Regions from separate parts of the Streptomyces sp. NPDC002463 genome, predicted to be linked through region 2. Evidence: riboswitches for the same ligand, from Rfam matches in the RefSeq annotation. Region 2 holds a riboswitch; the other holds the start of a gene.
What was found. Region 2 has a riboswitch for cyclic di-AMP ahead of ACFYX3_RS29815 (transglycosylase SLT domain-containing protein). Riboswitches for the same ligand answer to the same signal wherever they lie in the genome.
Positions count from the first base shown of each region.

Region 1 (3,510 bases), on a different contig from region 2:
CGATGACGAAGAGGGAGCGGACCAGTGACCGACGCCGCCGTGTCTTTGACGAGCATGGACTTCCACCCGCAGCCCCAGCCGGGCGCCGCGAAGCCGTGGGCCTTCCCGGCCCCGGACCGCGGCACGCTGGACAACGGCCTGACCGTGCTCACCAGCCACCGCCCCGGCCAGCAGGTCGTCGCCGTGGAGATCTTCCTGCCGGCGCCGCTGGACGCCGAGCCCGCCGGTCTCGACGGTGTCGCGACCATCATGGCCCGCGCGCTCTCCGAGGGCACCGACCAGCACAGCGCCGAGGAGTTCGCGGCCGAGCTGGAGCGCTGCGGCGCCACGCTCGACGCGCACGCCGACCACCCGGGCGTACGGGTCTCCCTGGAGGTCCCGGTCTCCCGGCTGCCCAAGGCGCTCGGGCTGCTCTCCGAGGCCCTCATCGCCCCGGCGTTCCTGGACACCGAGATCGAGCGCCTGGTGCGCAACCGTCTCGACGAGATCCCGCACGAGACGGCCAACCCGGGGCGCCGCGCCGCCAAGCAGCTCTCCAAGGAGCTGTTCCCGGCCGAGTCCCGGATGTCCCGGCCGCGCCAGGGCACCGAGGAGACCGTCGCCGCGATCGACGCCGCCGCCGTCCGCGCCTTCTTCGAGGCGTACGTCCGGCCCGGCACGGCCACCGCCGTGGTCGTCGGTGACCTGACCGGCGTCGACCTGGAGAAGGTCCTCGCCGAGACGCTGGGCGCCTGGACCGGTGAACCGGCCGAGCCGCTCCCGATGCCGCCGATCACCGCCGACGACACCGGACGGGTCGTCATCGTGGACCGTCCCGGCGCCGTTCAGACGCAGCTGCTGATCGGCCGGGTCGGCCCCGACCGGCACGACAGCGTCTGGCCGGCCCAGGTCCTCGGCACGTACTGCCTCGGCGGCACCCTGACCTCGCGTCTGGACCGGGTCCTGCGCGAGGAGAAGGGCTACACGTACGGCGTGCGGGCCTTCGGCCAGGTGCTCCGCTCGGACGCCGAGGGGAACGGCGCGTCGATGCTCGCCATCAGCGGCTCCGTCGACACTCCCAACACGGGTCCGGCGCTCGACGACCTGTGGAAGGTGCTGCGCACCCTCGCCGCCGAGGGCCTCACGGACGCCGAGCGGGAGACGGCCGTGCAGAACCTGGTGGGGGTGGCGCCCCTCAAGTACGAGACGGCGGCCTCCGTCGCAGGGACGCTCGCCGACCAGGTGGAGCAGCACCTCCCGGACGACTTCCAGGCCCAGTTGTACGCGCGGCTGGCCGAGACCGGCACCGTCGAGGCGACGGCCGCCGTGGTCAGCGCCTTCCCGGTGGACCGGCTCGTCACCGTGCTCGTCGGCGACGCGTCGCAGATCGCGGAGCCGGTGCGTGCGCTCGGCATCGGTGAAGTGACCGTCGTGACGGGCTGATTCCGGTTCCGAGACGCCAACGAGAGGACCCCGACGGCATAGTTCGTCGGGGTCCTCCGCTTTGTCCGTATTGCGGTCAAGGTGATCGTTTGCCCTGTGGCATGTCTTACAAAAGGCGTGTCCGGTTGGTGATTGAAAGACGATCCGCATAGCGTCGGTGCGGCTGTTCGTCAGTGCACGTGCCGCAACCGCGGCATCGGACAGTCATCGCCGAGTCCCCGTCAGGCGCGAGCCTGGGGAGCCGGGGACCCGCATCGTCCCTGGGGTGAATCGGGCGCCTTCGTCTCGTACGGAGGGGCTCGTAGGAGACCTTCCTGCTCCGAACCCGTCAGCTAACCCGGTAGGCGAGAAGGAAGGAAAGGATCAGCCTCTACATGGCGTTCACCCGTGCCACCGGGAAGCATCGTGGTCCGAGCCGGATGGCGCGCCGCAGCGTGGGCATCGCCGGCGTCGCGACGCTCGCCACCACCGGCGTCATCGGAACCCTCGCCTCCCCGGCACTCGCCGCCGACACGGACGACCGCTCCGTCGAGGACACCGGCCTCACCCAGGTGATCACCGAGGACTCCCTCGTCGACCCGATCAACGCCCAGGCCACCGCCCAGGAGCAGGAGGCCGTCGAGGCCATCGCCGAGGCGAAGGCCAAGGCCGAGGCGAAGCGCAAGGCGGAGGCCCGCGCCAAGGAGATCCGGCTGGAGCGCGAGCGCGCCGCCCGCGAGGCCGAGCGCCGCCGCCTCGCCTCCTTCCAGGCCCCCGTCGCCGGCTCGTACGTCTCCACCGGCTACAAGACCGGCGGCTCGCTCTGGTCCTCCGGCCACCACTCCGGCATCGACTTCCACGCCGCCTACGGCACCCGGGTCGTCTCCGTCGGCTCCGGCACCGTCGTCGAGGCCGGCTGGGGCGGCGCGTACGGCAACAACATCGTGATCCGGATGAACGACGGCACGTACACCCAGTACGGGCACCTCTCCTCCATCGGGGTCTACGTCGGCCAGACCGTCGAGCCGGGCCAGCAGATAGGCGTCTCCGGCTCCTCCGGGAACTCGACCGGCCCGCACCTCCACTTCGAGGCGCGCACCAGCCCCGAGTACGGCTCGGACATCAACCCGATCACGTACCTCCGCGCCCGCGGCGTGAACGTCTGACCCGCACCGCGTCTCAAAAGCCCCGGCTCGTACTGAGCCGGGGCTTTTCGCTGTCCAAAAGACTTCCATGGATTACGCCGGGGCATCGGAAATTCCGGCGGGCTGCAATAGAGTCGACGATCGGCGCAGAACAGGCGCCGCTGGAATTGTCTCGCGCGCACCAAGGCGGAGGTCGGACATGCGCATTCCCGCGCACTCGGTATGCACGGCGATCCGGGACGACATCGTCTCCGGCGTGTACGAGCGGGGCGGTCGGCTGACCGAGGAGCAGCTCGCCCGCCGGTACGGGGTCTCCCGGGTCCCGGTCCGCGAGGCGCTGCGCACCCTGGAGTCCGAGGGCTTCGTCGTCACCCGCCGCCACGCGGGCGCCCACGTCGCCGAGCCGACCGAGCAGGAGGCCGCCGACCTGCTCGACATGCGGGCGCTGCTCGAACCGCTGGGGGCCGCACGGGCCGCGCAGCGGCGCACCGAGGCGCACCTCAAGGTGCTGCGCGGCCTGGTCAGGCTGGGGCAGGAGCGGGCCAGGCGAGATCAGGGCGAGGATCTGCGCTCGCTCGGCGGCTGGTTCCACGAGACGCTCGCGCAGGCCTCCGGGAGCCCCGCTCTGACGGCGCTGCTCACTCAACTGAGGCAGAAGATCGCCTGGACGTACGTCGTGGAGCAGCCCGCCCAGCCGGTCGAGGCCTGGGCCGAGCACGGCGCGATCGTGGACGCCGTGGCGCGCGGGGACGCCGAGCGGGCGCGGGCGCTGACCGCGCTCCACGCGGAACGCTCGATGCCGCTGCACCGGCTCAAAAGTCCGGAGCGGGGTCGTGTGAGGGTTTCGCAACATGCCGTCAACACGGCGAGCGCCCGAAATTAACAGCCGCGCCGTATACAAAGAACAGGAATTCGGTGCGGGATTTGTGCTGCCCGAAAAAGGTCCTGATAATGCGCATGGCCG
Region 1 is NZ_JBIARL010000021.1:142,142-145,651, forward strand. Features, by position in the region: gene ACFYX3_RS33555 (M16 family metallopeptidase) at 1-28, shown strand, start outside; gene ACFYX3_RS33560 (M16 family metallopeptidase) at 25-1,422, shown strand; cyclic di-AMP (ydaO/yuaA leader) riboswitch at 1,621-1,784, shown strand; gene ACFYX3_RS33565 (M23 family metallopeptidase) at 1,797-2,567, shown strand; gene ACFYX3_RS33570 (GntR family transcriptional regulator) at 2,746-3,429, shown strand; partial or broken gene ACFYX3_RS33575 (hypothetical protein) at 3,404-3,510, opposite strand, start outside.
Region 1: linked by a shared signal. The riboswitch ahead of ACFYX3_RS33565 (M23 family metallopeptidase) and the one ahead of ACFYX3_RS29815 (transglycosylase SLT domain-containing protein) in region 2 are both predicted to bind cyclic di-AMP.

Region 2 (3,510 bases):
CGTGTCGGCGGCGAGGCCGACGAGACCGTCAGCGTGCACGCCCCGGAGCTCTTCTTCGCGATCGGGCAGTTCTACCGGGACTTCTCGCAGACCCCGGACGCCGAGGTCATCGACTGCCTGGAGCGGAACAGAGCCGGGCGGGCCCCCGTCGTGCAGGACACGGACGTACGGATCCCGGTCGACGGCGTCAGCCTCGGTGGGCGGCTCGCGGTGCCCGAGGGTGCGGGCGGCATCGTCCTGTTCGCGCACGGCAGCGGCAGCAGTCGCCACAGCCCCCGGAACCGGGCCGTGGCCGCCGAGCTCAACCGGGCGGGACTCGGGACGCTGCTCTTCGACCTGCTGACCGAGTCGGAGGCGGTGGACCGGGCGCATGTCTTCGACACCCCGCTCCTCGCCGGGCGGCTCGCCGGGGCCACGGAGTGGCTGGCCGGGCGTCCCGAGAGCGCGGGGCTGCCGCTCGGGTACTTCGGTGCGAGCACGGGTGCGGCGGCCGCGCTGTGGGCGGCCGCCGAGCCCGAGTCCCCGGTGAGCGCCGTCGTCTCGCGCGGCGGTCGGCCGGACCTCGCGGCCGAGCACCTGGCACGGGTGCGTGCCCCGACGCTCCTGGTGGTGGGCGGCGCGGACGCGATGGTCCTGGACCTCAACCGGCGGGCCCTGGCGCTGCTGCGCTGCGAGAACCGGCTCGCCGTGGTGGGGGGCGCCGGCCACCTCTTCGAGGAGCCGGGCGCCCTGGAGGAGGTGGCGGACCTCGCCACCTCCTGGTTCGCCGAGCACTTCCGGCGTGAGGGGATCAGTACGCCGAGTTGACGTTGTCGATGGAGCCGTAGCGGTCGGCCGCGTAGTTGCAGGCGGCGGTGATGTTGGCGACCGGGTCGAACAGGTCCAGGGACGTGCCGGGCACGTGGTAGGCGAGGAAGGTCGGCTCGATGACCTGGAGCAGGCCCTTCGAGGGGGTGCCGGCGACCGCGTTGGAGTCCCAGAGGTTGATGGCCTGGGGGTTGCCGGACGACTCGCGCATGACGTTGCGGAAGATGCCGTCGTAGGAGCCGGGGATGCCGTGCTGGCCCATGATGGCCAGCGACTCACGGATCCATCCGTCGAGGTTGTCGGCGTAGTTCGTCGCGGCGACCGTGGCCGCCTTGACGGCGGCGGGGGCGGCGACGGCCGGAGCGGCCGCGGCGGCGGAGGAGCCCGTTCCGGCGGCGACGGCGGGGGTGGCCGGCTTCGTCTTCGCCTGCGTGGGGGCGGCCTTCACGGAATCCCGACGAATCGTCAGTTCGAGGCCGGGGTGAATGAGTGACGGATTGTCACCCACGACGCTCTTGTTGGCGTGGTAAAGGTTCTTCCAGCCTCCCTGAATTCCCTTCTTGTGGGCGATCAGGGAAAGCGAGTCACCGCTCACGACGGTGTACGTGTGCGCGGCGGCCGGGGCGGCGGGAGCCTTGGCCGCGACCGGGGCGGCGAGGCTCTGGACGGCGATCTCCGGGGCGCCGGACACGGGCGCGGCGTCGGCGACGGCCGGGGCGATGAGCGGCAGGGCGAGTGCGGCGCCACCCGTGCCGACCAGGGCGAGGCCGCGGGAGACGGGGCTGCGGCGGTGACGGCGGTGCTTACCGTGAGCAGGCATGACGGTTTCCTCTCCGGCGCCTGCGGGGTGAGCTGTCGGGTTCGGACGGGAGATGTCCGGCCGCGCGCACGCGGCTGCACCCCGAGCCGTTCCGGAATCCGGACCGGCGTATTCGTGGGTCCCCCGCTCCTGCCGTCGGGTGAAAGGGAGTTTTACCGAGCGGCGGCAGGATTGGGCGTTCCGCTCGAATGGAGGTGACCGTAGGCCAGTAATGCGACGGATAACAAGGGGAGTGGGTCGCGGGCATCGGGAAATGGATCACGGAATTCGGGGAATTCAAGATCGATGCCGTCCGGGAGGCATCGAACTTCCTTGTCCGGTATGGGGCGGGAGAGGGGGCGGCCGGACCGGCGGGTCGTATGAGTGAGTCGCGTCACCAGGACCGCAATGTCCCATATGGTGCGTAATTCCTTTCGTGAGTAAATGGGGGGAAATTGCCTGGGGTGGGGTGTTCGTCGAGGGGTGGAGTGGCATGGATGCGAGCGGTGCTCCATGTGGGGGTAAAAGTCGCAAAAGGGACATTCATCGTGAAAGGTGGAGGCAGTCGACCCAGGAGACACCTCCATGCCGCCCTCCACCGCCCTGCTCAGCCCCGACACCCTCGACCGCGAGGCGGCCGCCCTCTTCGAGAGCGCCACCTGGCAGCGGATCGTCACGGACTGGACCGCCCCCGAGGAGTCGCCGCCCGCTGAGGACGGCTGGCGGAAGCTGCTCAGCGTGCCGGTGGACCGGCTCGTGGCCGAGGCCCTGGCCACCCTCCCGCCGGAGCTCCCCGCCGAGCGCCGGATCCCGGGACGGCTCGGAGCCGTGCTTCCGGACCGGCTGCACACCTGGCGCCGCATCGGCCAGGCCGACCTCCGCCCCTCGGTGCACCTCGGCTACGCGCGCCTCGTGCTGACCGAGTGGGGCTGGCAGAATGCCCCGTACAAGCTGCGCGACGCACGCGGTGCCCGGTGCGTCTGCGGTGCCCTCCTCGCCGCCCACCGCCTCGGCTACGGCAGCGCGGACACCATGAACGAGGCGGCCGCCTGGATCATGACCGAACTCCGGTCGCGCGGCTGGCAGGAGCTGATCGGGCCGTGGAACCGGGCCCCCGGCCGTACCGCCGCCGACGCGGTGGCCCTCCTCGACGCCACGGTCCGGCGCGCCGCCGAAGCGGGCCGCTGACGCCGTACCGGAGGCCGGGCGGCGGCCATGCCGCCGCCCGGACCCGCGGGGGATCAGCCGCTGATGCTCGGGGCTCCGGTCTCGATGTGGCCGGTGTACCGGCGCGACCAGGTGCCGTCGATGTCGGCGAGGATCGTGAAGTCGTACCAGCCGTCGTTGTACGCCACCGCGTTGAAGAAGTCCTCGCGGCTGGAGTTCGCCGGCACCGTGTACGTCCACGGGCCGTCCGAGCGGTAGGCGTTCGAGCGGATCGTGAAGGTGACGGGCCCGGCCGAGGTGTTGGTCATCTTGAACCACAGGGCCGTCTTGCCCGTACCCGCCTCCGGCGCGTACCTGGCGGCCACCTCGACCGCCTTGCCCGCCTTCGAGGCGTCCCCGATGAAGCGGCGCAGGAAGCGGTTGGGGCCCATCATCGAGATGTCGTACTTCCCCGAGCCCGAGCCGAGGCCGATGTTGAAGTAGTCGGTGGCCGTGCCGCCGGGGTCGACGGTGTACTGCCAGGCGGCGGTGTCCCGGTACTGGTGGGGGTGGATCGAGAAGTGCGCCGACCGCTTGGCCTCCGTGCCCTGGTTCGTCATCGAGAACCAGGCGAGGATCTTGCCCGCGGAGCCGAACTCGAAGCGGTCGAGGTTGCCGTTCACCTGGTACGGCAGGGCGCGCGCCGGGCGGGTGCCGGACTCCTGTACGGGCAGCGCGTTGTTCTGCGGGGCCGGGTT
Region 2 is NZ_JBIARL010000016.1:197,190-200,699, forward strand. Features, by position in the region: gene ACFYX3_RS29810 (phosphoribosyltransferase family protein) at 1-807, shown strand, start outside; gene ACFYX3_RS29815 (transglycosylase SLT domain-containing protein) at 791-1,627, opposite strand; cyclic di-AMP (ydaO/yuaA leader) riboswitch at 1,632-1,815, opposite strand; gene ACFYX3_RS29820 (hypothetical protein) at 2,192-2,794, shown strand; gene ACFYX3_RS29825 (phosphocholine-specific phospholipase C) at 2,848-3,510, opposite strand, start outside.